Regions from separate parts of the Streptomyces sp. NPDC048417 genome, predicted to be linked through region 1. Evidence: riboswitches for the same ligand, from Rfam matches in the RefSeq annotation. Region 1 holds a riboswitch; each other region holds the start of a gene.

What was found. A riboswitch is a leader RNA that binds a small molecule or an ion and turns the genes downstream of it on or off. The one in region 1 is predicted to bind cyclic di-AMP.
Region 2: another riboswitch for cyclic di-AMP. It lies ahead of AB0D59_RS09690 (NlpC/P60 family protein); the one in region 1 lies ahead of AB0D59_RS46945 (LysM peptidoglycan-binding domain-containing M23 family metallopeptidase).
Region 3: another riboswitch for cyclic di-AMP. It lies ahead of AB0D59_RS42645 (M23 family metallopeptidase); the one in region 1 lies ahead of AB0D59_RS46945 (LysM peptidoglycan-binding domain-containing M23 family metallopeptidase).
Region 4: another riboswitch for cyclic di-AMP. It lies ahead of AB0D59_RS07495 (C40 family peptidase); the one in region 1 lies ahead of AB0D59_RS46945 (LysM peptidoglycan-binding domain-containing M23 family metallopeptidase).

The regions. Positions count from the first base shown of each region.
Region 1 is NZ_JBEZKI010000048.1:30,987-38,475, reverse strand. Features, by position in the region: gene AB0D59_RS46965 (XRE family transcriptional regulator) at 1-106, shown strand, start outside; gene AB0D59_RS46960 (DUF6126 family protein) at 103-225, shown strand; gene AB0D59_RS46955 (tyrosine-protein phosphatase) at 244-1,041, opposite strand; gene AB0D59_RS46950 (alpha-galactosidase) at 1,216-3,300, shown strand; cyclic di-AMP (ydaO/yuaA leader) riboswitch at 3,607-3,767, shown strand; gene AB0D59_RS46945 (LysM peptidoglycan-binding domain-containing M23 family metallopeptidase) at 3,772-4,734, shown strand; gene AB0D59_RS46940 (SGNH/GDSL hydrolase family protein) at 4,986-5,771, shown strand; gene AB0D59_RS46935 (TetR family transcriptional regulator C-terminal domain-containing protein) at 5,817-6,419, opposite strand; gene AB0D59_RS46930 (N-acetyltransferase family protein) at 6,461-6,979, opposite strand; gene AB0D59_RS46925 (XRE family transcriptional regulator) at 6,978-7,489, shown strand, end outside.
Region 2 is NZ_JBEZKI010000005.1:127,731-135,219, forward strand. Features, by position in the region: gene AB0D59_RS09680 (hypothetical protein) at 23-376, shown strand; partial or broken gene AB0D59_RS09685 (hypothetical protein) at 380-588, opposite strand; gene AB0D59_RS09690 (NlpC/P60 family protein) at 751-1,899, opposite strand; cyclic di-AMP (ydaO/yuaA leader) riboswitch at 1,908-2,081, opposite strand; gene pcrA (DNA helicase PcrA) at 2,405-4,891, shown strand; gene AB0D59_RS09700 (M23 family metallopeptidase) at 4,964-6,445, opposite strand; gene AB0D59_RS09705 (alpha/beta fold hydrolase) at 6,739-7,489, opposite strand, start outside.
Region 3 is NZ_JBEZKI010000038.1:20,887-28,375, forward strand. Features, by position in the region: gene AB0D59_RS42630 (DNA topoisomerase IV subunit A) at 1-342, opposite strand, end outside; gene AB0D59_RS42635 (pitrilysin family protein) at 623-2,026, shown strand; gene AB0D59_RS42640 (pitrilysin family protein) at 2,023-3,411, shown strand; cyclic di-AMP (ydaO/yuaA leader) riboswitch at 3,658-3,821, shown strand; gene AB0D59_RS42645 (M23 family metallopeptidase) at 3,834-4,589, shown strand; gene AB0D59_RS42650 (GntR family transcriptional regulator) at 5,101-5,796, shown strand; gene AB0D59_RS42655 (HPr family phosphocarrier protein) at 6,105-6,386, opposite strand; gene AB0D59_RS42660 (GNAT family N-acetyltransferase) at 6,563-7,489, shown strand, end outside.
Region 4 is NZ_JBEZKI010000004.1:98,755-106,243, reverse strand. Features, by position in the region: gene AB0D59_RS07505 (ATP-dependent Clp protease proteolytic subunit) at 1-142, shown strand, start outside; gene AB0D59_RS07500 (hypothetical protein) at 150-458, shown strand; cyclic di-AMP (ydaO/yuaA leader) riboswitch at 790-1,003, shown strand; gene AB0D59_RS07495 (C40 family peptidase) at 1,007-1,480, shown strand; gene AB0D59_RS07490 (ATP-binding protein) at 1,514-1,972, opposite strand; gene AB0D59_RS07485 (helix-turn-helix transcriptional regulator) at 2,185-3,045, shown strand; gene AB0D59_RS07480 (DUF397 domain-containing protein) at 3,055-3,282, shown strand; gene AB0D59_RS07475 (8-amino-7-oxononanoate synthase) at 3,342-4,469, opposite strand; gene bioB (biotin synthase BioB) at 4,617-5,798, shown strand; gene AB0D59_RS07465 (adenosylmethionine--8-amino-7-oxononanoate transaminase) at 5,791-7,071, shown strand; gene bioD (dethiobiotin synthase) at 7,074-7,489, shown strand, end outside.

The DNA of each region.
Region 1 (7,489 bases):
CGCCGCCGAGGACCACGACGGGGTCGAGCTGCTGTTCGTCCACACCCTGCTGCAGAGTCCCCTGGCCGCGTTGTGCCTGGGGCCGATCACTGGAGAGCTGCCGTGAGCAACATCGAGGAGAAGTTCCCCCGGGCCCTGTGGGTCCGGCTGATCATCTACATCGCCGTCGGGCACGTCTTCGCCGCGTTCCTCTACCTGCTGTTCGCCGTCGGCGGCAAGGGCTGAGCGGCTCCCGTCCCCGCCTCAGTCGAGGAGGCGCTCGCGCAGCCGCTCGCGGGTCCCCGGGGTGAGCTTCAGGCCCTGATCCAGGTACGTGTCGACGTCACCCCACGCCTCTTCGATGCTTTCGAAGGCCGCCGTCAGATACTCCGCGCGGGCCTCGAAGAGCGGGCTCAGCAGCTCCATCACCTCGGGGCTGTACGCACTGTCCCCACCGCCGCTGCGCCGCACCTTGTAGCGGCGGTGTTTGGCGTTGGACTCCAGGTAGTCGGCGAGGATCGCGTCCCGCTCCACGCCCACCGCGAGGAGCGTCACGGCTATGGAGACGCCCGCCCGGTCCTTGCCGGCCGCACAGTGCATCAGCGCCGGGACGCTGTCCTCGGCGAGGCCGTGCAGCACGCGCGAGTGCTCGTCGGTACGGTCCCTGACGATCGTGCGGTACGAGCTGACCATCCGGTTCGCGGCCTTGCCGTCGCCCAGGAGCCCGCGCAGCTGCTCGATGTCGCCCTCGCGCACCATCGTCCAGAACTCGGCGCCGTGTGCCGGGTCGGTCAGCGGCAGGTTCAGGTTCCGCACGCCGGGGAGTTCGACGTCCGGGCCCTCCAGCTTCTGGTCGGCCGCGTTGCGGAAGTCGAAGATCGTGTGCAGGCCGAGGGAGGCGAGAAACTCCGCGTCCTGCTCCGTGGCGTGCGCCAGATGCCCGCTGCGGAACAGCACACCGTGCCGGACCCGGCGCCCGTCCACGGTCGGCAGGCCGCCCACGTCACGGAAGTTGCGCACACCGGCCAGCTCGGGCTCGGTCGACGGGACCTGCTGCGTCACGGGGGCTCCTCCCGGCCGGCCCCGTCGGCGCTGCTCGTCGACGGGCACTGGGTCGACCATACGACATCGGTTTCCGCGGGCAATGAGTTGTCCACAGGCGTTGCCTCCGGGGCCCGTGGCCCTTGATGATGTTGGTGCTTGAGCGGATCTGTTGGCACCTGTGTGAGGTTTCTCGTGGTGGACATCGCCGAAAACGGTCGTACGTGGCTCCTGTCGGGCCCGGGCAGCAGCTACGCGCTGCACCTCACGGAGGGCGACGAACTGCTCCACCTGCATTGGGGCCCGAAAATCGGGCTCGCCGACGCCGAGGAGCTCAGCACCCGGGCGCTGCCCGGCTACTGGGCCTTCGAGTCCCCGCTGGACGGCCGTGAGGAGTACCCCGTCGAGGGCGGCCCCCGCTTCGTCCGCCCCGCGCTCTCCGTGCGCACCGAGGAGCGCCGCGGCACCGAGTGGACCTTCGAGTCGTACGAGACGGAGGGCGACGCGGCCGACGAGGAGCTGCGGCTGCGCTTCCGGGACGACGGGATCCTCATCACCCTGCACTACCGGATGCGCGGCGACGTCGTCGAGCGCTGGGTGACCGTCGACAACCAGGGGGACGCGCGCGTCGAGCTGCTGCGTGCCGACCCCGCCGCCTGGACACTCCCCGACCGCGAGGGCTGGCGGCTCTCCCAGCTGCACGGCCGCTGGGCCGCCGAGTCCCGCCTCACCAGCGCCCCGCTCACCTACGGCGAGAAGGTGATCGGCAGCCGCCGCGGCCACACCAGCCACCAGCACCTGCCCTGGGTCGCCCTCGACACCGACGCCACCGAGGAGCGCGGCGAGGTCTGGGGCTGCGCGCTGGGCTGGTCCGGCTCCTGGCGGATCGCCGTCGCCCAGCTCCCCGACGCGCGCGTGCAGATCACCGGCGGCGCCGGCTACGACGACTCGGGCCTGCTGATGCTGGCCGAGGGCGAGTCGTACACCAGCCCGGTCTTCGCGGGCCTGTGGACCGACGGCGGCTTCGGCGGGGCGAGCCGCGCCTGGCACGCCTACCAGCGGGCGTACGTCATCCCCGACGCGGACCGGGACCGGCCGGTGCTGTTCAACTCGTGGGAGGCCACCACCTTCGACATCTCCGAGGAGCAGCAGGCCACCCTCGCCCGGCGGGCCGCCGCGATCGGTGTCGAGCTGTTCGTGGTCGACGACGGCTGGTTCGGCGCCCGCACCAGCGACCGCGCGGGCCTCGGCGACTGGACGCCCAACCCGGACCGCTTCCCCAAGGGACTCAAGCCCCTCGCGGACTATGTGCACGCCCTCGGCATGCAGTTCGGCATCTGGGTCGAGCCCGAGATGGTCAACGCGGACAGCGACCTGTACCGCGCGCACCCCGACTGGGTGCAGTACCAGCACGGACGAAAGCGGACGGAACTGCGCAATCAGCTCGTCCTCAACCTCGCCCGTGAGGACGTCCAGGAGTACCTCTGGGTGCAGCTCGACACCCTGCTGTCCAGCGCCCCGATCGACTACGTCAAGTGGGACTTCAACCGGTGTTTCACCGACGCGGGCTGGCCCGGCGAGCCGTATCCGCAGCGGCTGTGGGTCGACCACGTCCGTGGGCTGTACGCCCTGCTCGACCGGATTCGGGCGGCCCACCCGAACGTCGCCATCGAGTCCTGCTCCGGCGGTGGCGGCCGGATCGACCTCGGCATCATGAGCCGTACCGACGAGGTGTGGACCTCCGACAACACCGACCCGCTGGACCGGCTCGCCATCCAGCACGGCTTCAGTCAGATCCACCCGGCCCGGGTGATGTCCGCCTGGGTCACCGACAGCCCGAACCACCAGCTCAACGGCCGGGTCAGCAGCTTGCGTTTCCGCTTCGTCAGCTCCATGGCCGGGGCGCTCGGCGTCGGCGGCGACCTCTCGCAGTGGACAGAGGAGGAACTCGCCGAGGCCGGCCGCTGGGTGGAGCTCTACAAGGACATCCGGCCCCTGGTGCAGCGCGGCGACCAGTTCCGGCTGCGGCCGCCGACCGGCGGGCTCAGTGCGGTGCAGTACACGCTGGGCGACGAGACCGTCGTCCTCGCCTGGCTCCAGGCGCAGAGCTACGGCGAGCCGATGCCGGCGCTGCGCTTGCAGGGCCTCGACCCGGCAGCATCGTACGAATGCCGCGAAACGGGCGAAGTGCATCGAGGTGCCGTTCTGTTGCACCACGGGCTGCGCACCGACCTGCGCGGCGACCTGGATGCGACGGTTCTCCGGCTACGTCACATCTGAGCTGTCTGACCGATTTGGCGCCTTCATTGCGACTCGGTCTGGAATAAGCTGACGTGGCGTGACGTGCGTGAGGAGCGTCATATTCGTGACCGTCCGTCGCGCGTCATGTTCACGTAATTCCGGTGCTTTTCAAGGGGATTGGAAAAGCACGGAAGGCTGTCATTCACGGAGGGTGACCGGGAATTCCCGTAACGGATCAAGCGAAACTGGAACAGACGGAAACTGCCGCTTGTTTACGCGCGTCTTACTCGCTTACGTTCGCCACGCATCCGGACGGAACGCCGAATCCTGCCGCCGTCCGGAGTCCCCACACACTTACCCGTGCCCGGCAGGAGCGGGGGACCCACCAGGCATGACCGCCTGTTCCGGTTCCCGGGACGGCTAGGGGTGTAGCCACGTCTTCCCGCGTGGCCGGGCAGCTCCAGCCCGAACCCGACAGCTCACCTCGCAGGCGCCGGAGAGGAATGCGTCATGCCCGCGAAGGGTAAGCACCGCCGCCCCAAGTCCCAGCGTTTCACCCGCTCGATGGCCGTTGCCGGAACCGGTGGCGCCGCGCTGGCTCTGCCGCTCATGGGGGCCACCGGCGCCCACGCGGCCACCTCGCAGTCCGTTTCCGAAAAGGCCACGCATTCGCTGCCGGCCGTCGAGCAGGCGGCTGTACGAAAGGCCGCCGCTCAGAAGTCCGCCGTTCAGGATTCCGTCACCGGAAACTCCACGAACCGCATCTACACGGTGGTGCCCGGCGACTATCTGTCGAAGATCGCCCGCGAACACAACGTCAACGGCGGCTGGCACCGGCTCTACGCCGACAACCGGCAGGCCGTCGGCGACAACCCCTCGCTGATCCACCCCGGTCTCAAGCTCACGCTCGGCGGCCGCCATGCCGCGACGACGGACACCCCGGGCTCGGACTCCCGGTCCCAGACGCGGTCCCACGCACAGTCCGACTCGCAGTCCTCCGCCCCCTCCTCGTCGTCGTCCTCGAACACGGCGTCCTCCTCGGACGTGTCGACGGCGACCGCCTCCGGTTTCACCCTCCCGGTCACCGGTGGCGCTGTCGGCACGGGCTACCACGTGGCCGGCAGCATGTGGTCCAGCGGCTACCACACCGGCGTCGACTTCGTCGTCCCGACCGGCACCCCGGTCAAGGCCGTCGGCGCGGGCACGGTCGTCACGGCGGGCTGGGGCGGTGCCTACGGCAACCAGGTCGTCATCAGGCTCGCCGACGGCTACTACGCCCAGTACGGCCACCTCTCCGCGCTCTCCGTCTCGGTCGGCCAGACCGTGACCGCGGGCCAGCAGGTCGGCCTCTCCGGTGCCACCGGCAACGTCACCGGCCCGCACCTCCACTTCGAGATCCGGACCACCCCCGACTACGGCTCGGACATCGACCCGGTCGGCTACCTCCGCTCGAAGGGCGTCGCCGTCGGCTGACCCGATACCCCCCTGATCTGACACACACTCCGAAGGCCGGACCCCCGATCCCCGGGTCCGGCCTCCGGCGCGTCGGTCCAGCTGATCGTCACGTCAACACCGCTGATCAGAACCTTATTCCGACCTTGGTGAAGTATTTAGCAGTGTCTTATCTCACCGCTAGTCAACCCCTTATTACGGTCGCGTAGGTCACAGTCGAAGGTGAATCATGGCCCGACGTGGCAGACGATTCGAAGAGTGACAATGCATCAGTGATCGGGTCGTACGTGGCGGTGGGGGACAGCTTCACCGAGGGCGTCGGCGACCCCGGCCCCGACGGGGCGTTCGTCGGCTGGGCGGACCGGTTCGCGGTCCTGCTGTCGGACCGGCAGCCCGAGGGCGACTTCGATTACACCAATCTCGCGGTGCGCGGGAAACTGCTCGACCAGGTCGTGGCGGACCAGGTGCCGAAGGCCCTGGAACTCGCCCCGGACCTGGTCTCCTTCTGCGCCGGCGGCAACGACATCATCCGCCCCGGTACCGATCCCGACGAGGTGGCCGAGCGGTTCGAGCGGGCCGTGGCCCAACTGACCGAGGCCGTCGGCACGGTTCTGGTGACCACCGGGTTCGACACCCGGGGCGTGCCCGTCCTCAAGCATCTGCGCGGCAAGATCGCCACCTACAACGGGCATGTCCGGGCCGTCGCCGACCGGTACGGCTGCCCGGTCCTCGACCTGTGGTCCCTGAAGGCCGTGCAGGACCGGCGGGCCTGGGACGGCGACCGGCTGCACCTGTCTCCCGAGGGGCACACGCGCGTGGCGCTGCGGGCCGGCCAGGTGCTCGGCGTCGAGGTGCCGGCCGACCCCGACCAGCCGTGGCCGCCACTGCCGCCGCGCGGCACCCTGGAGGTCCGCCGCGACGACGTGCACTGGGCCCGTGAGTACCTGGTGCCGTGGATCGGACGACGGCTGCGCGGCGAGTCGTCGGGCGACCACGTGACGGCCAAGGGGGCGCTCTCCCCGGACGACATCAAGATGCGGATCGCTTCCGTGGCTTGAGGGCGGCACGAACGCGTAAGGGGCGGCATCCTGGTGAGCCGTCCCTTACCGCTCCTCGGGAAGCCCCAGTTCGCGCGCCAGCGCCTCGTCGACCCACTCCTGCGCCCTGGAACGCGACAGGGCGCCCGGATACGAGGTGAGCTGGACGGCGAGCCCGTCGAGCAGGGCGGTCAGCCGCAGGGCTGCCGCCGAAGGGTCGGGGCACCGGAACTCGCCGGCGGCCACCCCTTCGGCGATGACCTCCGCGATCGCCGCCTTCCACTGCTGGTCCAGCTTCTTGGTGACCTCCCGCAGGGCGGGCTCGCGCAGTGCCACCGCCCAGCCCTCGATCCACAGTCGCCAGCCCTTGGCCTGCCCGGTCGGCGCGTACCAGCGCACCGCCGCCCGCAGCCGGCGCGACGCCGACGTACCCCGGCCCAGCAGCTTGCGCAGATGCGCCAGGTCGCCCTCGGCGGCGTAGGCGAAGGCGGCGGCGACCAGCTTCTCCTTCGTCGAGAAGTGGTACAGCACCAGCGCGTTGCTCACCCCGAGGGACGAGGCGACATCGGCGATCCGGACCGCCGCCACGCCCCGCGCCTCGATCTGCTCGATGGCGGCCCGCAGCAGTTCCTCCCGCCGCTCGGCCACACTCAACCGCACTCTCGCCACGCGGTCACCCTAATCGGTCGTACCCCGCGCGCGTTGCCGCCTCAGGCCAGCGGCAGCCGCATGAGCGTGAGGTCCAGCCAGCGGCCGAACTTGGTGCCCACCTCCCGGACCGTGCCGGCGTGCTCGAAGCCGAACCGCTGGTGCAGCCGGACCGACGCGATGTTCTCCGCCTCGATACCCGCGATCACGACGTGGTGACCGGCCGCGCGCGCCGCGGTGATGAGAGCGCCCAGCAGCGCCGAGCCGATGCCTAGCCCGTGCCGGTCCTCGCGGACGTAGACCGAGTCCTCCACGGTGTGCCGGTAGCCGTCCAGCTCCCGCCACGGCCCGTACACCGCGAAACCGGCCACCTCGCCCGCCACTTCGGCCACGAACGCCGAGCCGCGCGCCAGATGGGCGGCGAGCCAGGCCGCTCCCTCGACGGGAGACTGCGGGGTCTCGGTCCACAGTGCCGTCGAGTGGTCGATCGCGTGGTTGCGGATCGCGCGCACGGCCTCCGTGTCATCGGGGCGGGCCGGGCGGATCGTCACCGTCCCGCCTCTCTCGTATATTGGATTCATGTCCAACATAGTAGATCCGTCGGCGGACTCCTTGGCGGCACGGATCGCGGCCCGTGTCCGCACCGAGCGGGAACGCCGTCGCTGGACCCTGGCGCAGCTCGCGGACGCCTCCGGGGTCTCCCCGGCGATGATCAGCCGGATCGAACGTGGCGAGAGCAGCCCCACCGCCGTCGTCCTCGGCAAGCTGTCCGCCGCGTTCCAGCTGAGCGTCGCGTCCCTGCTCGCCCTCGCCGAAGGCGGCCAGGAGACCATGGCCGAGACCGCGGGAGTGCGGCGCGGCGCCGAGGCGGCCGAGTGGCGCGACCCGGGCACCGGCTACCGGCGCCGCCAGATCACCGGACCGCGCTTCCCGGCGGAGATCGCCGAGATCCGCCTGCCCGCCGGAGCCCGGGTGCCCTACCCGGCCGCCGCCTTCGCCTTCGTACGACAGCTCGTCTGGGTCCTCGACGGCCGTCTGACCTTCCACGACGGCGACACGGTCCATGAACTCGACGCCGGCGACACCGTCGA
Region 2 (7,489 bases), on a different contig from region 1:
GACCCTGATTAGGCTCCGGGCCATGGGCGTACTCATCCATCTCTTCGTCGGTCTGCACATCATCGGCATCGCCGCGCTCCTCGGCGGTTTCCTCACCCAGATGAAGGCGATGGGCCAGGGCACGGCCCGGTTCGTCCCCGGGATGCTGCACGGCGCGTTCACCATGCTCGCGACCGGTGTGATCCTGGTCGGCCTCAACGAGGCCGACGACCACCACGTCAACACCGTCAAGATCGGCGTGAAGCTCGCGCTGCTGATCGTGATCCTCGGGCTCGTCTACGTGAAACGGGACGACGAGAAGGTGGAGAAGGGCGCCTTCGGTCTGGTGGGTCTGCTGACCATGGTGAACATCTTCATCGCCGTGCTGTGGACGTGATCCTCAAGAAGTCTTCCCGAGGGCGGCGCGGGTGACCGCCACCGCGCCGGCGGCCACCGCCAGCCAGGCCGCCACCGCGACCCACACCAGTACCCGCCCCGGCCACTTCACCACGGGACGTCGACGGCGGCCGCGACCGACAGCGTCGCCGCGGCCGTCATCCCCATCGGGAACACCGTCGCCCAGCGGCGTACGTCGTAACGCGGCCGGGGGCGGGGGAGTGGGCCGGGGCGTGTGAGGGGTTGGGGTGCGCGTGTGGCGCGGGGCGGACATGCGCAGGCTCACGCGTGTGGGTGTCCGAGTGGGCCCGGCCCTCACCACACGCGCTCCGCGCCCGCGCCATGGCGGGCGCCCCCCTGGGGCGCCCGCGCCCCTCAGGCCGGTCGCACCACGCTGTGGATGATCGACTCGCCCCCGTAGTAGATCGACTCCTCCCGGACGTACGCGCCGGGCTTTGGGGCGTGGATCATCATGCCGTTGCCGATGTAGATGCCGACGTGGCTGACATCGTCGTAGAAGAAGACCAGGTCGCCGGGCTGGGCGTCGGCCAGGGAGACGGTGGTGCCGGCGTTCACCTGGTCGTAGGTGGTGCGCGGCAGGGAGACGCCCGCGGCCTTCCAGGCGGCCTGGGAGAGGCCGGAGCAGTCGTAGGAGCCGGGGCCGGTGGCCCCCCAGACGTACGGCTTGCCGACCTGCGCGCGGGCGAAGGCGATCGCCTTGGCGGCCTTCGTCCCGTAGGAGGAGTCGGAGGAGGACGACGAGGAGGAGCCGCCGGAGGTCGACGTCGACGAAGACGACGCCTCCTGCTTCGCGGCCGCCGCCTGCTGCTTCGCGAGCTCCGCCGCCTTGCGTGCCGCTTCCGCCTGCTGCTTCTGCTCGATCTCCGCCAGCCGCGCCTTCTCCTGGGCCGTCAGCTGCGACAGCAGCTCCCGCGCGGAGGCCAGCTTCGTCTGGACGGTGGTCTTGGCGGTCTTGAGGTCGTCCTGGGTCTCGGTGAGCGTCTCCAGGCTCTCGGCTGCCGCCTGCCGCTTCACCATGGTCGCGGACTGCTGCGTGGTGTAGTCGTCGACCGCGTCCTTCTGGCGCGAGGTCAGCCGGTTCATCAGTTGCGTCTGGTCGAAGTAGTCCTGAGGACTGTCCGCGAGCAGGAAGGTCGCCGTGTCGGGCGCACTGGCCCCGGTCCGGTACTGGGCCGCGGCGAACGACCCCAGTTCCTCACGCGCCTTGTTGAGCCGGTCCGTGCGCTCGGCGACGTCGTCGAGCAGGGTGTCGACCTGCTTGCGCTGCTTGCCGGTCTTCTCCTTGGCCGCGTTGTACTTCTCGGTCGCCGACTCGGCCTGCCGGTAGAGGGCGTCGACCTTCTTCTCGACCTCCTCCAGGCTGGGCTTGCCGTCCTCGGAGGGCGCGGCGTTGGCCGTCTGGGAGAGCAGCGCCACGGAGGTGAGGGCGGCGGTGGCCAGGGCGGGGGTGCGTATGCCTGCTACGCGCGTTGCGGACGGACGTGACTTGCGGTGCGACGCCAACGGGGGCGACTCCTTCCGTGCTCCGCCTACCGAGTTAGCTGTCGGGTTCGGGCGGGTGGTTCGGAAGGGTTGCCCTATGGTCCGTTCCCCGCTGGGAGGTCGGGACCGATTCACCCCAAGTGTCGGTGTGGGTCCCCGGTTCCGGATGCGCGGCGGCACCCTGGATTCGGCGGAGGCCGTGCGGCCCGGCGACGTTCGCCGGTGGAGGTCGTACGGCCTGCTCGGCACGCTAGCCAACTCGTGTGCTCTGTGTGAAGTTTGATGTGCGATATGCCCGATACATTTTCGTGACCTTCGTGTTGCGGCTCGATAGGATCGGTTGATCGGGGATGGTATGGGGCTACTTGTCCGGTGCGGTCGAGCGGTCCGCGCTCTCGGCTGACGGGCACACCCGTGCTCACGGCGTGTGATCGCTGACCGTGAGGGGCCGATTCTGGCGGGTGACCGGGGTGACTTTCCGGGGTGGGGGCCGGTTGTCAGTGGGGCGCCCTAGACTCGGAGAGCGATGAGCAGCCTCTTTGACGACAGCTTCCTGGCGAGCCTCCAGCCCCCGCGCGGCCACGAGGAGGAACCCCCGCCGCCGCCCGAGGACGAGCACGTACCGGAACCGGTTCCGGACGATCTGTTCGGCGGGCAGTTCGACGCGCCCCCGGACCGGGACGCCTACTACCGCGACGGCGCCGCCCGCCCGGCCCTGGACCCGGCCGCGCTCCTGGAGGGGCTGAACGAGAACCAGCGCGCGGCCGTCGTGCACGCCGGCTCCCCGCTGCTGATCGTGGCCGGCGCCGGTTCCGGCAAGACGCGCGTGCTCACCCACCGCATCGCCCACCTGCTCGGCGCGCGCCAGGTGCACCCGGGGCAGATCCTCGCGATCACCTTCACCAACAAGGCCGCGGGCGAGATGAAGGAGCGCGTCGAGCACCTCGTCGGCCCGCGCGCGAACGCGATGTGGGTGATGACCTTCCACAGCGCGTGTGTGCGGATCCTGCGCAGGGAGAGCAAGAAGCTCGGCTTCACCTCCTCCTTCTCGATCTACGACGCCGCCGACTCCAAGCGCCTGATGGCCCTGGTCTGCCGGGACCTGGACCTCGACCCCAAGCGCTTCCCGCCGAAGTCCTTCAGCGCCCAGGTCAGCAACCTCAAGAACGAGCTGGTCGACGAGGAGGACTTCGCCGCCCGGGCGAGCGACGGCTTCGAGAAGACCCTCGCCCAGGCCTACGCCATGTACCAGTCGCGGCTGCGCGAGGCGAACGCCCTCGACTTCGACGACCTGATCATGACGACGGTCAACCTGCTGCGCGCCTTCCCGGACGTCGCCGAGCACTACCGCCGCCGCTTCCGGCACGTCCTGGTCGACGAGTACCAGGACACCAACCACGCCCAGTACGCGCTCGTGCGCGAACTGGTCGGCACCGGCGCGCACGCGGAGGACGTACCGCCGGGCGAGCAGGACCTCCCGCCCGCCGAACTGTGCGTGGTGGGCGACGCCGACCAGTCGATCTACGCCTTCCGGGGCGCGACGATCCGCAACATCCTCCAGTTCGAGGAGGACTACCCGAACGCGACGACGATCCTCCTGGAGCAGAACTACCGCTCCACGCAGACGATCCTCTCCGCCGCCAACGCGGTCATCGAGCGCAACGAGTCCCGCCGCCCGAAGAACCTGTGGACCAACGCGGGCGCGGGCGCCCAGATCACCGGCTACGTCGCCGACACCGAGCACGACGAGGCGCAGTTCGTCGCCGACGAGATAGACCGTCTGACGGACGCGGGCGAGGCGAAGGCGGGCGATGTGGCCGTCTTCTACCGCACCAACGCGCAGTCCCGTGTCTTCGAGGAGATCTTCATCCGCGTCGGCCTGCCCTACAAGGTCGTCGGCGGCGTCCGCTTCTACGAGCGCAAGGAGGTCCGGGACGTCCTGGCCTACCTCCGGGTCCTCGCCAACCCCGAGGACTCCGTCCCGCTGCGCCGGATCCTCAACGTCCCCAAGCGCGGTATCGGCGACCGCGCGGAGGCGATGATCGACGCTCTCGCCCAGCGCGAGAAGATCAGCTTCCCCCAGGCGCTCAAGCGCGTGGACGAGGCGTACGGCATGGCCGCGCGGTCGACCAACGCGGTCAAGCGGTTCAACACCCTGATGGAGGACCTCCGTACGGTCGTGGAGTCCGGCGCCGGACCGGCCACCGTCCTGGAGGCGATCCTGGAACGCACCGGCTATCTCGCCGAGTTGCAGGCCTCCACGGACCCGCAGGACGAGACCCGGATCGAGAACCTCCAGGAGCTCGCCTCCGTGGCGCTGGAATTCGAGCAGGAGTCCGGGGAGGGCGAGGCGCCGGCCGGGTTGTCCGCCTTCCTGGAGCGGGTGGCGCTGGTCGCCGACTCCGACCAGATCCCCGACGAGGACGAGGACGGCTCCGGCGTCATCACCCTGATGACCCTGCACACCGCCAAGGGCCTCGAGTTCCCGGTGGTCTTCCTGACCGGCATGGAGGACGGCGTCTTCCCGCACATGCGCGCGCTCGGCCAGACCAAGGAGCTGGAGGAGGAGCGGCGCCTCGCGTACGTCGGCATCACGCGCGCGCGTGAGCGGCTGTATCTCACGCGGTCGGCGATGCGCAGCGCCTGGGGACAGCCGTCGTACAACCCGCCCTCGCGCTTCCTGGAGGAGATCCCGGCCGGGTATCTGGAGTGGAAGCGGACCGGGGCGATGGCGCCGGTGTCCTCCGGGCCCGCCTCGGGCGTGGCGGCCTCGCTCTCCTCGACCCGCTCGCGTTCCTCGGCGTCCGGCGCGTCCGGCTTCGCCACCCGGCGGACCTCGGAGAAGCCGGTGGTCTCGCTGGCCGTCGGCGACCGGGTCACCCACGACCAGTTCGGCCTGGGCACGGTCGTCGGGGTGAAGGGCACGGGCGGCAACGCGGAGGCGACGATCGACTTCGGCGACACCAAGCCCAAGCGGCTGCTGCTGCGGTACGCGCCGGTGGAGAAGCTGTGACCGCACAAGCGCTGTGAAGACAGAAGGCTGAGCCCCGCTGCCACGAGCGGGGCTCACTGATCAGGATCAGGATCAGGTCGGGTCGAGCCCGTGGCTCCGCAGCCACGGCAGCGGGTCTATGGCGGAGCCTCCCGCCGGCCTGACCTCGAAGTGCAGATGCGGGCCGGTCGAGTTGCCGGAGTTCCCGGAGTACGCGATCGGATCCCCGGCCTTGATGGTCGTGCCCGGGGCAACGCGGTACGACGAGAGGTGGCAGTACCACGTCTCCGTGCCGTCCTTGGCCGTCACGATCATCATGTTGCCGTAGGCGCTGTTCCACTTGGTGGAGACGACGCCGTCGGTCGCGGCCATCACTGTCGTGCCGTAGGAGACGGGGAAGTCGATGCCCGTGTGGACGGACATCCAGTTCACGCCGGCCTGGCCGAAATAGGCGCTGAGCCCTCGCTGCGTGACTGGAAGGGCGTACTTGGGGCGCAGCCGCTCCTTGCGGGCCGCCTCCGCCGCCGCCTTCTTCTTCTCGGCCTCCTGCTGGGTCTTGAGGTCGATGCGCTCCTGGGTCCGGCTGGCCCGGTCGGCGAAGTCGTCGGCGCCCGCCGAGAGCGTCCTCAGCTGGGCGTCCAGCTTGCTGTTGGCGGCGGAGGGTTTCACCGACTGCGCGTCCGAGGCGGAGGCGCTGGTGTCCTGGCCGTCGCTGCCGGTCAGGGTCCCGACGGAGGCGGCCGCGATTCCGGCGACCCCCATCACGCAGGCCGAGGGCACGGCGACGGTCAGCAGCGCGGAGCGCTTGGGGGGCATACGACGGCGGGAGCGCGCCCCCGCGCGGCCGCCGGCGCGTGTCGCGGCCGGAGCGGCCGGAGTGACCTCTTCCTGGTCCTCCAGCAAGGGCGTTAGTGCAGGTAGCTCACCGGTCGCGGTCAACTCCCCGGCATCCGGGGAGTCCTCCGTGAACTCCTGGAGCTCGTCGTAGGGAAGCTGCTCGAACATCTGGGTCGCCGACTGGTCGAAGGGGTCGGCGGGCTGTGGCTCGTGCTCGTGTTCCGGCTCCGCGGGCTGTGCCGGGGTGCCGTCGGAGTTCCACTGCGTGGCGTCGTACGCGCCGGTGTCGAAGGTCTGGGTGCCCCACTCCCACTGCTGGGTCGCGCCGGCCATGTTCGACTGGTCGGGCTGGAGCCAGGCGTTCGCGTCCCAGTGGCCGCTGCCGTCGGTGACCGTCCCCTGTGTCGCCTGCGACGGGACGGTCCAGGCGGTGCTGTCGTAGGCACCGGAGTCGTAGGCGGCGTGGTGCTGGGCCGCGTAGGGGTCGTAGTTCAGCGTCTGGTCGCCGGTCGTCTGCCACTGCGTGGCGTCGTACGCGCCGGTGGCCTGGCCCTCGCCGGGGAGATGGCCGAAGAGCGGGTCGCTGTGGAACGAGGTGCCGGTAGCGGTGTGGTCGCCATACGTGGTGAAGTCGCCGTACTGGGCTTCCTGAGTGCCGTACGGCGCGTAGTGCGCCTGGTCGGCGTCGGAAGCCGGGGCCGGGGTGGTCATGGTCCCCGACGGGTGACGGTCGTTCACCAACTTCTCTTTCGCCTCGACAACAGGGGCTGCCAGAGCAGTGCGGCGACTGTACCCGGCGGTATGCGGGCGCGACAATCTTCAGCAGGTTTCGTGGTTTCGGGAAACGGGCATTCGGCCGTGTTTCGGGGGACGACGGGCGCGGGTTTGGCCTTGTGTTCGAGGAGTGTTCGAGGTTTCGGTGGGCCAAGTAGGGGGTGCCGGGCAGTCGTTGGCCGCCCGAACCGACCCGAATGCCCGACTTGCTCGGCTCGCTCGACTTGGTCGGCTCGCCTGGCTCGTCCGGTTCGTCCTCAGGCCACCGTCAGGCCGCTCGCGATCCGCTCCTCCGTGTGCGCCTCGTCGAGGGCCTGCCGTATGCCGGTCGCGACCGCCGGGTGGACGGGCAGGGCGAGGTGGCCGATCCCGGTCACCTGCACATTCGTCGCCATGAGGTCCGGGTGGTCGATCCGGGCCGTCTCGACCGGCTCCATCAGCGAGTCGAGGTCGCTCCAGAAACTGACGAACCGGGTACGGCAGCCGGGCGCGGGCCGGGTCAGCTCCTCGATGACCTCCGAGCCGGGGCGCATCTGCCGCACGATCGGGTGCGCGTCCGCGAGCGGCGCGACCCGGGTGCCGGAGTGCGGGGTGCCGAGCGTCACCAGGGTGCGGACGCGGTAGTCGCCGCCCAGCCGCTGGACGTAGTAGCGGGCGATCAGACCGCCGAGGCTGTGCCCGACGATGTCCACCCGGCGGCTGCCGGTGCGCTGGCAGATCTCCTCTATGTGCCGGCCCAGCAGTCCGGCGGCGGTACGGATGTCGCAGGTCAGCGGCGAGTAGTTGAGCGACTCGACGCGCTGGCCACCGTGCTGGGCGAGGGTGCGGCGCAGCAGGACGAAGACCGAGCGGTTGTCGATGAACCCGTGCAGCAGCACGACCGGCGGGGCCGTCCGGACCGGCAGCAGGGCCGTGCCGTCACGCGGTGCGGGCTGCGCGGGGGAGTGCCGCTCGGGGGTGAGGCCGGTCGGGTAGAGCAGCAGATGCCCGGCCAGGATCGCGGCTTCC
Region 3 (7,489 bases), on a different contig from region 1:
GACCAGCGGGACGCGCATCGAGAACGGCTGGGCCATGCGCACCAGCGCGTCGTAGATCGACGCGTCGCCGTGCGGGTGCAGCTTGCCCATGACCTCGCCGACCACGCGCGCGCACTTCACATAGGCGCGGTCGGGGCGCACACCCATCTCGTTCATCTGGTAGACGATGCGGCGGTGCACCGGCTTCAGGCCGTCGCGGGCGTCCGGCAGGGCGCGCGAGTAGATGACCGAGTACGCGTACTCGAGGTAGGAGCCGCGCATCTCGTCCACGACGTCGATGTCGAGGATCCTCTCCTCGTACGAGTCGTCGGGCGGCGGGGTCTTCGTGCTGCGGCGGGCCATCGCTGCCGGCTCCTTGCTCATGCGTGAACGGGATCTGACGCTGACCATTGTGGACCGCGGCACCGACAACCCGGGCCAGGCCCCGGTCTCCGCGGCCCGCCCCGGTGCCTCGGAGGCGTTCGGGAGCGGGTCGGACGCAGGCTACGCGATCCGCTGTGGGCGTACGCGGTGCGGGAACTTCGCCGGGTCCCGGCACGCTTGCATACAGTGGCAGGACCGGCAGGAAAACCGCGGTTCGAGACCGCTTCCGCGAGTGAGTGACGCGAGTGAAGGGACGTACATGCCCATGGGTCACACGACCACGGCCGAGACAGGCTCCGGAGGCCTGACAGCGACCGAGCACCGCTTGGCCAACGGTCTGCGCGTGGTGCTCTCCGAGGACCACCTGACCCCGGTCGCGGCGGTCTGCCTCTGGTACGACGTCGGCTCCCGGCACGAAGTCAAGGGACGTACCGGCCTGGCTCACCTTTTCGAGCACTTGATGTTCCAGGGCTCCGCCCAGGTGAAGGGCAACGGACACTTCGAGTTCGTCCAGGGCGCCGGCGGCTCGCTCAACGGCACCACCAGCTTCGAGCGAACCAACTACTTCGAGACCATGCCCGCCCACCAGCTGGAGCTCGCCCTCTGGCTGGAGGCCGACCGCATGGGCTCCCTGCTCGCCGCCCTGGACGACGAGTCCATGGAGAACCAGCGGGACGTCGTCAAGAACGAGCGCCGCCAGCGCTACGACAACGTCCCCTACGGCACCGCCTTCGAGAAGCTGACCGCGCTCGCCTACCCGGAGGGCCACCCCTACCACCACACGCCGATCGGCTCGATGGCTGACCTGGACGCGGCCACCCTGGAGGACGCGCGGGCGTTCTTCCGCACCTACTACGCGCCCAACAACGCGGTGCTCTCGGTGGTCGGCGACATCGACCCCCAGCAGACCCTTGCCTGGATCGAGAAGTACTTCGGCTCCATCCAGGCGCACGACGGCAAGCCCGCCCCGCGCGACGGTTCGCTGCCCGACATCATGGGCGAGCAGCTGCGCGAGGTCGTCGTGGAGGAGGTGCCCGCGCGCGCGTTGATGGCCGCCTACCGGCTTCCGGAGGACGGCACGCGCGTGTCCGACGCGGCCGACCTGGCCCTCACCGTCCTCGGCGGCGGCGAGTCCTCCCGCCTCTACAACCGCCTCGTACGGCGCGACCGTACGGCCGTCGCCGCCGGCTTCGGCCTGCTGCGGCTCGCCGGCGCACCCTCCCTGGGCTGGCTGGACGTGAAGACCTCCGGTGACGTCGAGGTGCCGGTCATCGAGGCCGCCATCGACGAGGAGCTCGCCCGGTTCGCCGAGGAGGGCCCCACGCCCGAGGAGATGGAGCGCGCCCAGGCCCAGTTGGAGCGCGAGTGGCTGGACCGGCTGGGCACCGTCGCCGGCCGCGCGGACGAACTGTGCCGGTTCGCCGTCCTGTTCGGTGACCCGCAGCTCGCCCTGACCGCCGTCCAGCGCGTCCTCGCGGTGACCCCGCAGGAGGTCCAGGAGGTCGCCAAGGCCCGGCTGCGGCCCGACAACCGCGCGGTGCTCGTCTACGAGCCCAAGTCCCCGGAGGCGGTCGAGGACGCCGACGTACCCGAGGACCCCGAGGCCGAGGCCACGGTCGAGGCCGCAACCGCCGAGCACGACGACGAGGAGACGGCCAAGTGACCGAGCTCGCCACCATGGAATTCCACCCCCGGCCCCAAGCGGGCGACGCCCGGCCCTGGGCCTTCCCGGCACCCGAGCGCGGCACCCTGGACAACGGCCTGACCGTGCTGCGCTGCCACCGCCCCGGCCAACAGGTCGTCGCCGTCGAGGTGCTCCTGGACGCGCCCCTGGACGCTGAGCCGGCCGGCCTGGACGGCGTCGCCACGATCATGGCGCGCGCCTTCTCCGAGGGCACCGACAAGCACTCCGCCGAGGAGTACGCCGCCGAGCTGGAGCGGGCCGGCGCCACCCTCGACGCACACGCCGACCACCCCGGCGTCCGGCTCAGCCTGGAGGTCCCCGCCTCCCGCCTGAGCAAGGGAGTCGGGCTGCTCTCCGACGCGCTCAGGGCACCCGCCTTCGCCGACAGCGAGGTCGAGCGGCTGGTCCGCAACCGCCTCGACGAGATCCCGCACGAGCTGGCCAACCCCAGCCGCCGGGCCGCCAAGCAGCTCTACAAGGAACTGTTCCCCTCGACCACGCGGATGTCCCGTCCGCGCCAGGGCACCGAGGACACCGTAGAGAAGATCGACGCGGCCGCCGTACGCGCGTTCTACGACCGGCATGTGCGGCCCGCCACTGCCACCGCGGTCGTCGTCGGCGACCTGACCGGCATCGACCTGGACGAGCTGCTCGGCGACACCCTGGGTGCCTGGCGCGGCTCCACCGCCCAGCCCCGGCCCGTGCCCCCGGTCTCCGCCGACGACACCGGCCGTGTCGTCATCGTGGACCGCCCCGGAGCGGTCCAGACGCAACTGCTCATCGGCCGCGTCGGTGCGGACCGGCATGACCGCGTCTGGCCCGCCCAGGTACTTGGCACCTACTGCCTGGGCGGCACCCTCACCTCGCGCCTGGACCGCGTCCTGCGCGAGGAGAAGGGCTACACCTACGGCGTCCGTGCCTTCGGGCAGGTCCTGCGGTCCGCCCCCGACGGCAGCGGCGCCGCGATGCTCGCCATCAGCGGCTCCGTGGACACCCCGAACACCGGCCCGGCGCTCGACGACCTGTGGACGGTGCTGCGCACCCTCGCCTCCGGGGGACTCACGGACGCCGAGCGCGACGTCGCCGTGCAGAACCTCGTCGGCGTGGCACCGCTCAAGTACGAGACGGCGGCGGCCGTCGCCGGCACCCTGGCCGACCAGGTCGAGCAGCATCTGCCCGACGACTTCCAGGCCACGCTCTACCGGCAACTGGCCGCCACCGGCACCGTGGAGGCCACCGCGGCGGTCGTGAACGCCTTCCCGGTCGACCACCTGGTGACCGTCCTCGTCGGCGACGCGGCGCAGATCAAGGAGCCCGTCGAGGCCCTCGGCATCGGCGAAGTGACGGTCGTCGCCGCGGAGTAGGCGGAGCAAGCCGAGCGAAGCGAGCGGCGAAGCAACCAGCGCGTCCGGACGAGCGGCACGCGCGCGTGAAGCGGCCCTGGTGACTGGTGCGTCACCAGGGCCGCCGAATGTCCGAATTAGGGCGGAGGTTGCCTGTCTGCCCTGTGGGATGCGCGACAAAAGACGTGATCCGTTTGAGCATTGCGAGGACGTCCTCGTAGGTTCTTCCGGGCTGTTCGTCAGGCAGTGCGCCGCGCCCGCGGCACCGGACAGCCATCGCCGAGTCCCCGTACGGCGCGAGCCAGGGGAGCCGGGGACCCACGCAGTCCCTGGGGTGAATCGGGCGCCCGCGCGAGCCGCGAGGGGGCCCGTAGGAGACCTTCCTGCTCCGAACCCGTCAGCTAACCCGGTAGGCGAGAGGGAAGGAAAGGACCAGCCTCTACATGGCGTTCATGTGCGCCTCCGGGAAGCACCGTCGTCCCGGCCGGGTGAAGCGCACCACCGCGCAGGCCGCCGGCATCGCGGCCCTCACCACCACGGGTGTCATCGGCACCGTCTCGGCCGCCCCGGCGCTCGCCGCCGAGAACTCCGTCGAGCAGACCGGCCTCACCCCGGTCATCACCGTCAGCGACTCGGTCGCCGACCAGATCGACGCCCAGGCCGCCGCGCAGCAGGCCGCCGCCGAGCGCAAGGCGGCCGAGGAGGCCGCGCGCAAGAAGGCCGTGGAGAAGGCCAAGAAGGAGCGCGAGGCCGAGGTACGCGCCGCGCGGGAGGCGGAGCGCAAGCGCCTCAACGCCTTCGTCGCGCCGATCTCCGACTCGTACGTCTCCACCGGCTACAAGACCGGCGGCTCCCTGTGGTCCTCCGGCGCCCACACCGGCATCGACTTCCACGCCGCCACCGGCACGGTGGTGCACGCCGTCGGCACCGGTACGGTCGTCTCCACCGGCTGGGGCGGGTCCTACGGCAACCAGATCGTCATCAAGATGGCCGACGGCATGTACACCCAGTACGGCCACCTGTCGTCGATCGGCGTCTCGGTGGGCCAGAAGGTCACCCCGGGCCAGCAGATCGGCCTCTCCGGCGCGACCGGCAACGTGACCGGCCCCCACCTCCACTTCGAGGCCCGCACGACCCCGGAGTACGGCTCGGACGTCGACCCGGTCGCCTACCTCCGCAAGCACGGCGTGAACGTCTGACCGACCACGGCGCGCACGCTCGGCGCGCGAATACCGCGCGCACGCCCCGCGCGGGTTACGGCGCGCACGCCCCGCGCAGCCCTCGCGGGGGCGCGGGGGCGCGGGGCGCGGGGCGCGGGGCGCGGGGCGCGGGGCGCGCGAGCATGTCACCACGGCGTGTGCGTTCTCCGAGCACCCTGCGTGCACCGCTCCCGCGCGACCCCGGCGTGCACCTCTCGCGCGAGCCCCCTGGCGTGTGCGCCTCCGCCCCGAGCGCCGCATGAAGGTTTCCGCGCGGGCGCACCACATATCTCCGACCGCGCGCCCCCGACGATGAACACGTGACGCCACAGGGCGGCAGTCCCGAAGCCCCGGCCCCCCGAGCCGGGGCTTTCGTCGTTTTCGTGACCCCGGTGTCCAAAAAATATGCATGGATTCAGGGCCGCCGTCGGAAATTCCCGCCCATTGCAATAGAGTCACGGAACGGACGCCACTCGGCGGCGTTTCACGGGGATTAAGGCGGAGGTCGGACATGCGTATTCCGGCGCACTCGGTATGCACAGCGATCCGGGACGACATCGTCGCGGGTGTCTACGAGCGCGGCAGCCGGCTCACCGAGGAACTCCTGGCCCGTCGCTACGGCGTCTCGCGCGTCCCCGTCCGCGAGGCCCTGCGCACCCTGGAGGCCGAGGGCTTCGTGGTGACGCGCCGGCACGCGGGCGCGTGCGTCGCGGAACCGACCGAGCAGGAGGCCGCCGACCTGCTGGAGATGCGCCTGCTCCTGGAGCCGCTCGGCGCCTCCCGGGCCGCCCAGCGCCGTACCGAGGCCCACCTCAAGGTGCTGCGCGGACTCGTCAGGCTGGGCCAGGAACGGGCCCGCAGGGGCGGCAGCGAGGACCTGCGCTCCCTGGGCGGCTGGTTCCACGAGACGCTCGCCCAGGCCACCGGCAGCCACGCCCTGACCTCGACACTCACCCAGCTGCGGCACAAGATCGCCTGGATGTACGCCGTCGACGCGCCCGCCAACCCCGTGGAGTCCTGGGCCGAGCACGGCGCCATCGTGGACGCCGTGACACGCGGCGACAGCGAACGCGCGCGGGCGATCACCGCGCTGCACACCGAGCGGTCCACGGTCTCCCACCGGCTGCGCTTTTCCGGCGGCGCCGACCGGGCGAACGGTGTGAGGACTTCGCAACACCCCGTAAACATGACGGGCCTGCGGCATTAACACAGGCGCCGTATACAAAGACGTGTTATTCGGTGGAGCGGTATTTACGTTGCCCGTTGTCGGTCTCCGCCGCCCTTATTTCGCGCGCGCCCGGAATTTCCGGCGGCGCGTCATCGGTGTGCCCGATGGGGAATTAACTGTGCCCGGCGCAAAGTACCGCCCCGTATAAAGGGCGGCCCTTCATGAAGACCGGCGCCGAGCGAGGTCACGGCCCCGGCAGGAACGGCGGAGGCCGGCTGCGGGAACGGCGGAGGCCGCGCCACCCCTGTGGGGGCGGCGCGGCCTCCGCCGTGCGGGCGCTGCGGCGCTCAGACGGTCTCGGGGAGCTCCTCGAGACCCTCGGCGACCAGCTTGGCCAGGCGGTCGAGGGCGGCGTCCGCGCCCTCGGCGTCGGAGGCGAGGACGATCTCCTCGCCGCCCTGGGCGCCCAGGCCCAGGACAGCCAGCATGGAGGCCGCGTTGACGGGGTTGCCCCCGGCCTTGGCGATCGTCACCGGGACGCCTGTGGCCGTGGCGGCTCGGACGAAGATGGAAGCGGGGCGGGCGTGGAGACCCTCGGCCCAGCCGACGTTGACGCGGCGCTCAGCCATGTGATGCTGCCCTTCGGTGTTCAGGGTTGTCTAGACCAGTTTCCCATATCGTGAAGCATGCCCGGAGCGGACGTGAGCCCTTCCGGGTGTGTCGTCGGACCGCGGCCTCGGCCCGACTTGCGTCCTCCACAGACTGCCTCGCGCCACTGTCGGACGCGAGCCGTACTCTGGGGCCCATGCAGACCCCGGCGGACCGGCAGGACCGGCACGAGTACCCCGCCCACTGGGAGGCGGACGTGGTGCTGCGCGACGGTGGTACCGCGCGCGTCCGGCCCATCACTGTCGACGACGCCGACCGCCTGGTCAGCTTCTACGAGCAGGTCTCGGCCGAGTCGAAGTACTACCGCTTCTTCGCGCCGTACCCCAAGCTCTCCGCCAAGGACGTCCACCGCTTCACGCACCACGACTTTGTGGACAGGGTGGGACTCGCGGCCACCATCGGCGGCGAGTTCATCGCAACCGTACGCTATGACCGCATTGGCGCCGACGGCATGCCCGCCTCTGCGCCCGCCGACGAGGCCGAGGTCGCCTTCCTCGTCCAGGACGCCCACCAGGGCCGGGGCGTCGCCTCCGCCCTCCTGGAGCACATCGCGGCCGTCGCGCGGGAGCGCGGTATCCGCCGGTTCGCCGCCGAGGTGCTGCCGGCCAACAGCAAGATGATCAAGGTGTTCACGGACGCCGGCTACACCCAGCAGCGCAGCTTCGAGGACGGCGTGGTCCGGCTGGAGTTCGACCTGGAGCCCACGGACCGCTCGGTCGCCGTCCAGCGCGCGCGGGAGCAGCGGGCGGAGGCCCGTTCGGTACGACGGCTCCTGACCCCCGGTTCCGTTGCCGTGATCGGCGTCGGCCGGGCGCCCGGCGGCGTCGGCCGCAGCGTCCTCGGCAACCTCCGGGACGCCGGCTTCACCGGCCGCCTGCACGCCGTGAACCAGGCCTTCCCCGAGGACCTCAAGGAGGTCGACGGTGTACCCGCGCACCGCTCCGTGCGCGACATCGACGGGCCGGTCGACGTCGCCGTGGTCGCCGTACCGGCAGAGCAGGTCCCGGACGCCGTCACCGACTGCGGCGAACACGGCGTCCAGGGGCTCGTCGTCCTGGCCGCC
Region 4 (7,489 bases), on a different contig from region 1:
CACCGGGCGGGCACCGGCCCAGGTCCACCAGGACCTGGAGCGGGATCTGACGCTGGACGCGCAGGCGGCGCTGGCGTACGGGCTGGTGGACCGGATCGTGCCCAGCCGCAGGACCTCGCTCGGCCTGCCGGACGCGGGGTGAGCGGCCGATGCTGCCACCCGAGCTGCCGCCGCTGCCCGCGCTGACCCGCGCCGAGGGCGAGTTGATCGACCGTTACCTGGACGTGGTCGACCTGCTGGGCCGTATCAACCCGGCGCAGAACGAGGACACCTATCGTGGGCTGCGCGCCGCGCAGGCGCTGGTGCGCGCGGCGTCCGAGCTGCGCGACGCACTCGCCCTGATGCATCGACGGGGCGAGACGGAGCTTCACGGGGACACGCTGGCACGGGCGTTGCGGGTGCTCGACGGCGAGCGCCGGACCGCGCGCGTCGCACTCCCGCCCGACTGCGTACGGTGACGCCCGGCGAAGTCCGGTGCGACGCGTCCACCGGCCGACCGGGCCGGAGTTGAAACGACCCAAAGGGGTTACCGCCGTTCGGCGGAGGATGGCGTGGTTTTACCTGACCGCCGGAGCCGCTCAAGGTGCGTGCTCAAAGGTGCCCACGGAGGGCTCCGGTGCAGGTCCGGGGCTACGTCGGCCAGTTGACGACTAATCGAACACAGCGCCGTCCACCCGAACGGGTGGGTGGTGAGTAACCCCACAAATCCACGGTTCCGTTGGGATTTTCGGACAGGCGTGAGTGAAGATCCCTGTCTGACGACAAGCCCCCGCCACAACGGCGGGGCGATCCGGGCGGACGCCGAGTCCTGCCGCCGCCCGGATGACCGGTCGACGGAAGTGGATCGGCAGGAGTGGAGGACCCAAGCACGACGGGTCGCCGGAACGGTCGCACCATGACCGGCCCGCGCAGCCCTTGGGGTGAAGCCGTGGCAACGCGGCCGGGCAACTTCGCCAGCCCGAATCCGACAGGTCATCCTTCACAGGCGGCTGACGAAGGGTTGCGCATGACTGCGCTCAATCGTGTCCCGTCGCTGATGGCGCGGGCCGGCACGGCCTCGGCGCTCACCATCGCCGCCGTGGGCGGCTCCATCGTGATCCCCGGTGTCGCCTCCGACGCCTCGGCCGCCACGATGGGGACGAAAGCACTTCGGATCGCGGCCTCGAAGAAGGGCTCGCCCTACAGTTGGGGTGCCACCGGACCGAACCGGTTCGACTGCTCCGGGCTCACGCTGTACTCGTTCAAGAAGGCGGGCAAGAAGCTCCCGCGTACGGCGGCCCAGCAGTACAACAAGACCCGTCACATCTCGGCCGGCAACCGCAAGGCCGGGGACCTGGTCTTCTTCCACTCGGGTTCCAGCGTGTACCACGTCGGCATCTACGCCGGGAAGGGAAGGATCTGGCACGCCCCGAAGACCGGGGACGTGGTGAAGCTCCAGAAGATCTGGACGCGAAGCGTCTGGTACGGCCGGGTCAGCTGACCCACCCTGCGGCCGGCCGGCGGGAACTCGGGGCTACGGTTCCTGCTGGCCGGCGGCGGTGACCGTGCCGGCCGGGATCGCCCAGGGCAGTTCGATGAAGACGGTCTTGCCGCCCTCCCGGGTGGGACGCACCCGGAGCTTGCCGCCGCACTCCGCGGTGAGCCAGCGGATGATGACCATGCCGCGCCCGTTGTCCTGCTGGACCGCGGCTGGGAGTCTCTTGGGGAAGCGCGGATGGCTGTCCGTGACGCCGATGCGCAGCTGTTCGTCACGGTCGAGGACGAGGCCCACCGTGAAGGTGGGTGACTGTCCGAAGGTGTGCTGCACCGCGTTGGTGGCGAGTTCTGAGACGATGAGGCGGATGGTGTCCGCGGTCTCCGTCTCCGGTGGCAGCCCCCATTCCGCGAGCGTGCCCAGCACATAGGAGCGGGCCGCGGAGACCGAGGCGGGATCGCTCGGCAGAGTGACGGATGCTTCCAGGTGGTCTGCCATGGCGACGTCGTCCCTTTCCCACGGGACCGGAGCCCGACACGGCGCGGATGGTTCGAGTACGGTCCCGGACTGGTGCTTCTTCGTCAGACTGCCATTACCAGGGCAGCCAGGGGAGCGATCCACCAAGATATGCATATATCTGTCGCTCGATGCGGTGAACTCTGCTACCCCAGAGCGTATTTGGGCGGCTCGGGAGGAGTAAGGAGTAGCCCATGCAGAACGGTCCCGCGGTACGCCGCCGGAAACTGGGCGCCGAACTGCGCACACTGCGCACCGGCGCCGGCCTCACGAGCGGTGAGGCCGCCCGTCTGGTGGGCTGGCATCAGTCGAAAGTGAGCCGGATCGAGACCGGCGCCAGCGGTGTGAAACCGGCCGATGTGCGGTTACTCCTCGACGCCTACGGCGTGATCGAGGGGCAACTGCGCGAGTTGCTGCTGGTGTTGGCGGGGTCGGAGGACACCGCCGGGCGGCACCACTGGTGGCACGCCTATCGTGGGGTGCTGCCGCCCACCTACCGGGATTTCATCAGCCTGGAGTCGCAGGCCAGCGCGATGCGCACGCTGGAGACCTCGGTCGTACCGGGGCTGCTGCAGACCCCCGAGTACGCGCGTGCCGTGACCCGGGCGGCCGTCGACGGGCTCGACGACGAGGCCCTGGACGCTCTCGTCAAGGTGCGTCTGGCCAGGCAGGACGTGCTGCGCAACCATCCGCCGCTGGAGCTGAGCGCGGTGCTGGACGAGGCGGTGCTGCGCCGGGAGGTCGGCGGGCCCGGCGTGATGGCCAGACAGCTGGAGCGGCTGGTGGAGGCGGCCCGGCTGCCCCAGGTACGGCTCCAGGTGTTGCCGTTCTCGGCCGGAGCCCATATCGGCATCACCGGGCCTTTCGTAATCTTCTCATTTCCGAGCACTTCTGATCTGGATGTGGTTGTTCTCGACCAGTTGACGAGTAGCCTCTACCTCGAACGGAAAGAAGACCTCCAGGCCTACGCGGAGGCCTTCAACACCCTTCAGATCCACGCCCTTTCGCCCGAGGACTCGTTGGATTACATCGCCGGGATAGGTGACGGCGCGTAAGGAGGCACCATGACTGCACTGCCTCGGAACGTACCTTCAAGTGCTGATCTGCACGGACTGCGGTGGCTGCGCAGCAGCTACAGCACCGGAGCGAACAACTGTGTGGAGACGGCACGGCCGCGCTCCGGTCGGCTGACCGGACTGCTCGCCGTGCGCGACTCCAAGGATCCGGCCGGACCCGCGCTGCTCTTCTCCCCCGGGAGCTGGGCGGGGTTCGTGTCGGCGCTCACCGGCTGATCAGCCCGTAACCGACTCCATATCCGCATTCGGACAAGGCCCGGCCGTGTCACGCCGACTCATGGTCGTGTCTCACCGATCACCTGTACAGCGCGTTCGATCTCGGCCCCGGAGAGGTCCGCTCGGGCGGTCAGCCTGAGCCGTGAGATGCCGTCCGGCACGGACGGCGGACGGAAACACCCCACGGCCAGGCCTGCCGTACGGCAGTCGGCCGCCCACCGCACGGCCCCCTCCGGGGACGAGGCCCGCACGGAGACCACCGCGGCGTCCGGACGCACCGCTTCCAGACCCGCGGCGGTCAGCCGCGCGTGCAGCTCCGCGGCCACCTCACGGGCCCGCACCGCGCGTCCGGGCTCACGGCGCAGCAGCCGTAGCGCCGCCAGGGCCGCCCCCGCCGCGGCAGGGGCCAGGCCGGTGTCGAAGATGAAGGTCCGGGCCGCGTTCACCAGATGGTCGATCACCCGGGCCGGGCCGAGCACGGCCCCGCCCTGGCTGCCCAGCGACTTGGACAGGGTCGCCGTGACCACCACGTCCTCGGCGCCCGACAGCCCGGCCGCGTACGGCGCGCCCCGCCCGCCGTCCCCGAGGACCCCGAGCCCGTGGGCGTCGTCCACGAGCAGCCCGGCGCCGCGCTCCCGGCAGGCCGCGGCCAGGGCGGCCAGCGGGGCCGCGTCGCCGTCCACCGAGAACACCGTGTCGGAGACGACGACCGCGGGTCCCTCATGGGTGCCGAGCGCCTTGCGTACGGCGTCCGGGTCGGCGTGTCCGACGACCTGGGTGGCGCCCCGGGCCAGCCGGCAGCCGTCGATCAGGGAGGCGTGGTTGAGGGCGTCGGAGACGATCAGGGAGCCGTGCGGGCCGAGAGTGGTGACGGCGGCGAGGTTGGCGGCGTAGCCGGAGGAGAAGACCAGGGCCGCCTCGAACCCGCAGAATTCGGCCAGCTCGCGCTCCAGCTCGGTGTGGAGTTCGGTGGTACCGGTCACCAGCCGGGAACCGGTGGAGCCGCCGCCCCAGGTCCGGGCCGCCCCGGCCGCGCCCTCGGTGACCTCCGGGTGGTGGGCGAGGCCCAGGTAGTCATTACTCGCCAGATCCAGCAGCGGCGAGTCGGCGGGACGGGGGCGCAGGGTCCGTACCAGTCCGGCGCGGCGGCGTAGTTCCGCCTGTTCGTCGATCCAGCCGAACGCCATGGCTCCTCCGGAGAATTTGTAGGCAGTGGACAGACCCTAGCGGGACCACCGGCCACCCACTGTGTGGCAATACCCACACGTCGAACTGACAGGGTTGTGCAAACTCTCCTTGGCCCGGAGCAGCCTCGTAGTAGAGGATCGGCTCTCATGGACCTGCTGAACACGCTGGTGGACAAGGGGCTTCGGCGCGAGCTGCCGACCCGCGAGGAAGCGCTCGCCGTACTGGCGACCTCCGACGACGACGTGCTCGATGTGGTGGCCGCGGCCGGCAAGGTGCGCCGGCACTGGTTCGGCCGACGCGTGAAACTCAACTACCTGGTCAACCTCAAGTCGGGCCTGTGTCCTGAGGACTGCTCCTACTGCTCGCAGCGCCTCGGCTCCTCGACCGGGATCCTCAAGTACAGCTGGCTGAAACCCGACGAGGCCTCGAAGGCGGCGGCCGCCGGTCTGGCCGGGGGCGCCAAGCGGGTCTGCCTGGTCGCGAGCGGACGCGGCCCGACCGACCGGGACGTCGACCGGGTCGCCGGCACCATCAAGGCGATCAAGGAGCAGAACGAGGGCGTCGAGGTGTGCGCCTGCCTCGGACTGCTCTCCGACGGCCAGGCCGAGCGGCTGCGCGAGGCGGGCGCGGACGCGTACAACCACAACCTCAACACGTCCGAGGGGACGTACGGGGACATCACGACCACGCACACGTACGCCGATCGGGTGGATACCGTCAACAAGGCGCACGCGGCGGGTCTGTCGGCCTGCTCCGGTCTGATCGCCGGCATGGGCGAGAGCGACGAGGACCTGGTCGACGTGGTCTTCTCGCTGCGCGAGCTGGACCCGGACTCGGTGCCGGTCAACTTCCTGATCCCGGTCGAGGGCACCCCGCTGGCCAAGGAGTGGAACCTCACCCCGCAGCGCTGTCTGCGGATCCTGGCCATGGTGCGGTTCGTCTGCCCGGACGTCGAGGTCCGCATCGCGGGCGGCCGCGAGGTCCATCTGCGCACCATGCAGCCGCTCGCGCTGCACCTCGCCAACTCGATCTTCCTCGGCGACTACCTCACCACCGAGGGCCAGGCCGGCCAGTCCGACCTGGAGATGATCGCCGACGCCGGGTTCGTGGTGGAGGGCGCCGACGAGGTCACCCTGCCGCAGCACCGGGCGGACGTCGCGGCCGGGGGCTGCGGGTCGCACGCGGAGGCCGGGTGCGGGTCGGGCTGCGGCGGGCACGACGGCGCCGACCTGTGCGGTACGGCCGCCGTCGCGGCGAACGAGCCGCGCACCGACCTGGTCGCCGTCCGCCGCCGGGGCGCCGGAACGGATCTCGCGCCCAATGCCTGACCTGAGCGTCCCCGAGCTGCTGGAGCTGGACCGGCGGCACGTCTGGCATCCGTACGGACCGATGCCGGGCCGGGCCGAACCGCTCGTCGTGGAGTCGGCGAGCGGGGTCCGGTTGAGGTTGGCCGGCGGCGCGGACGATCTTGTCGACGGGATGTCGTCCTGGTGGTCGGCGATCCACGGCTACAACCACCCCGTGCTCAACGAGGCCGCGCGCGACCAGCTCGGCCGGATGAGCCATGTGATGTTCGGCGGGCTCACCCACGAGCCCGCGGTACGTCTGGCGAAGCTCCTTGTCGACATGTCGCCGGACGGGCTCGAGCATGTCTTCCTCGCCGACTCCGGCTCGGTGTCGGTCGAGGTCGCGGTCAAGATGTGCCTGCAGTACTGGCGTTCCCTCGGCCGCCCCGCGAAGCAGCGCCTGCTGACCTGGCGGGGCGGCTACCACGGCGACACCTGGCAACCGATGTCGGTGTGCGACCCCGAGGGCGGGATGCACGAGCTGTGGTCCGGCGTGCTGCCCCGCCAGGTCTTCGCGGACGCGCCGCCGGCCGAGTACGAGGAGTCGTATGCCGACCAGCTGCGGTCGCTGATCGAGCAGCACGCGCACGAACTCGCCGCGGTGATCGTGGAGCCGGTGGTGCAGGGCGCGGGCGGGATGCGGTTCCACTCCCCCGCCTATCTGCGGGTGCTGCGCGAGGCCTGCGACGCGCACGACGTGCTGCTGGTGTTCGACGAGATCGCGACCGGCTTCGGCCGTACGGGCGCGCTGTTCGCGGCGGACCACGCGGCCGTCACCCCCGATGTGATGTGCGTGGGCAAGGCGCTGACCGGCGGCTATCTGACGATGGCGGCGACCCTGTGCACGCGCCTGGTGGCCGAGGGCATCTCGCGGGGCGAGGTGCCGGTGCTGGCCCACGGCCCGACGTTCATGGGCAATCCACTGGCCGCCTCGGTGGCCTGTGCCTCGCTCGGGCTGCTGCTGGGCCAGGACTGGCAGGCGGAGGTCAAGCGGATCGAGACGGGCCTGCGGGACGGCCTGGCGCCGGCCCGGGAGATCCCCGGCGTACGGGACGTCCGCGTCCTGGGCGCCATCGGGGTCGTCCAGCTCGACCACGACGTGGACATGAAGGCCGCCACGGCCGCCGCAGTGCGGGAGGGCGTGTGGCTGCGGCCGTTCCGCGATCTGGTCTACACGATGCCGCCGTACGTCACGGGCGACGCGGACGTGGCACGGATCGCGCGCGCGGTGTGCGCCGCCGCGCGGGAGGGATGAACATGCCGATCCTGATGATCACGGGGACGGGTACCGAGGTCGGCAAGACGGTCACCGCGGCCGCCGTCGCCGCCGCGGCCCGCGCGGCGGGCCGCTCGGTGGCGGTCCTGAAGGCCGCGCAGACCGGGGTAGGACCGGCCGAGCGCGGGGACGCCGACGAGGTCACGCGGCTCGCGGGCCCGGTGACGACGGCCGAACTCGCCCGCTACCCGGAGCCGTTGGCGCCCGGCACGGCGGCCCGGCGGGCCGGTCTGGCCCCCGTGCGTCCGCACGACGTGGCGGAGGCCGCCGCCAAGCTGGCCACCGAGCACGATCTGGTGCTGGTCGAGGGCGCGGGCGGGCTGCTCGTGCGGTTCGACGCGGCGGGCGGCACTCTGGCGGACGCGGCCCGGCTGCTCAACGCGCCCGTGCTGGTGGT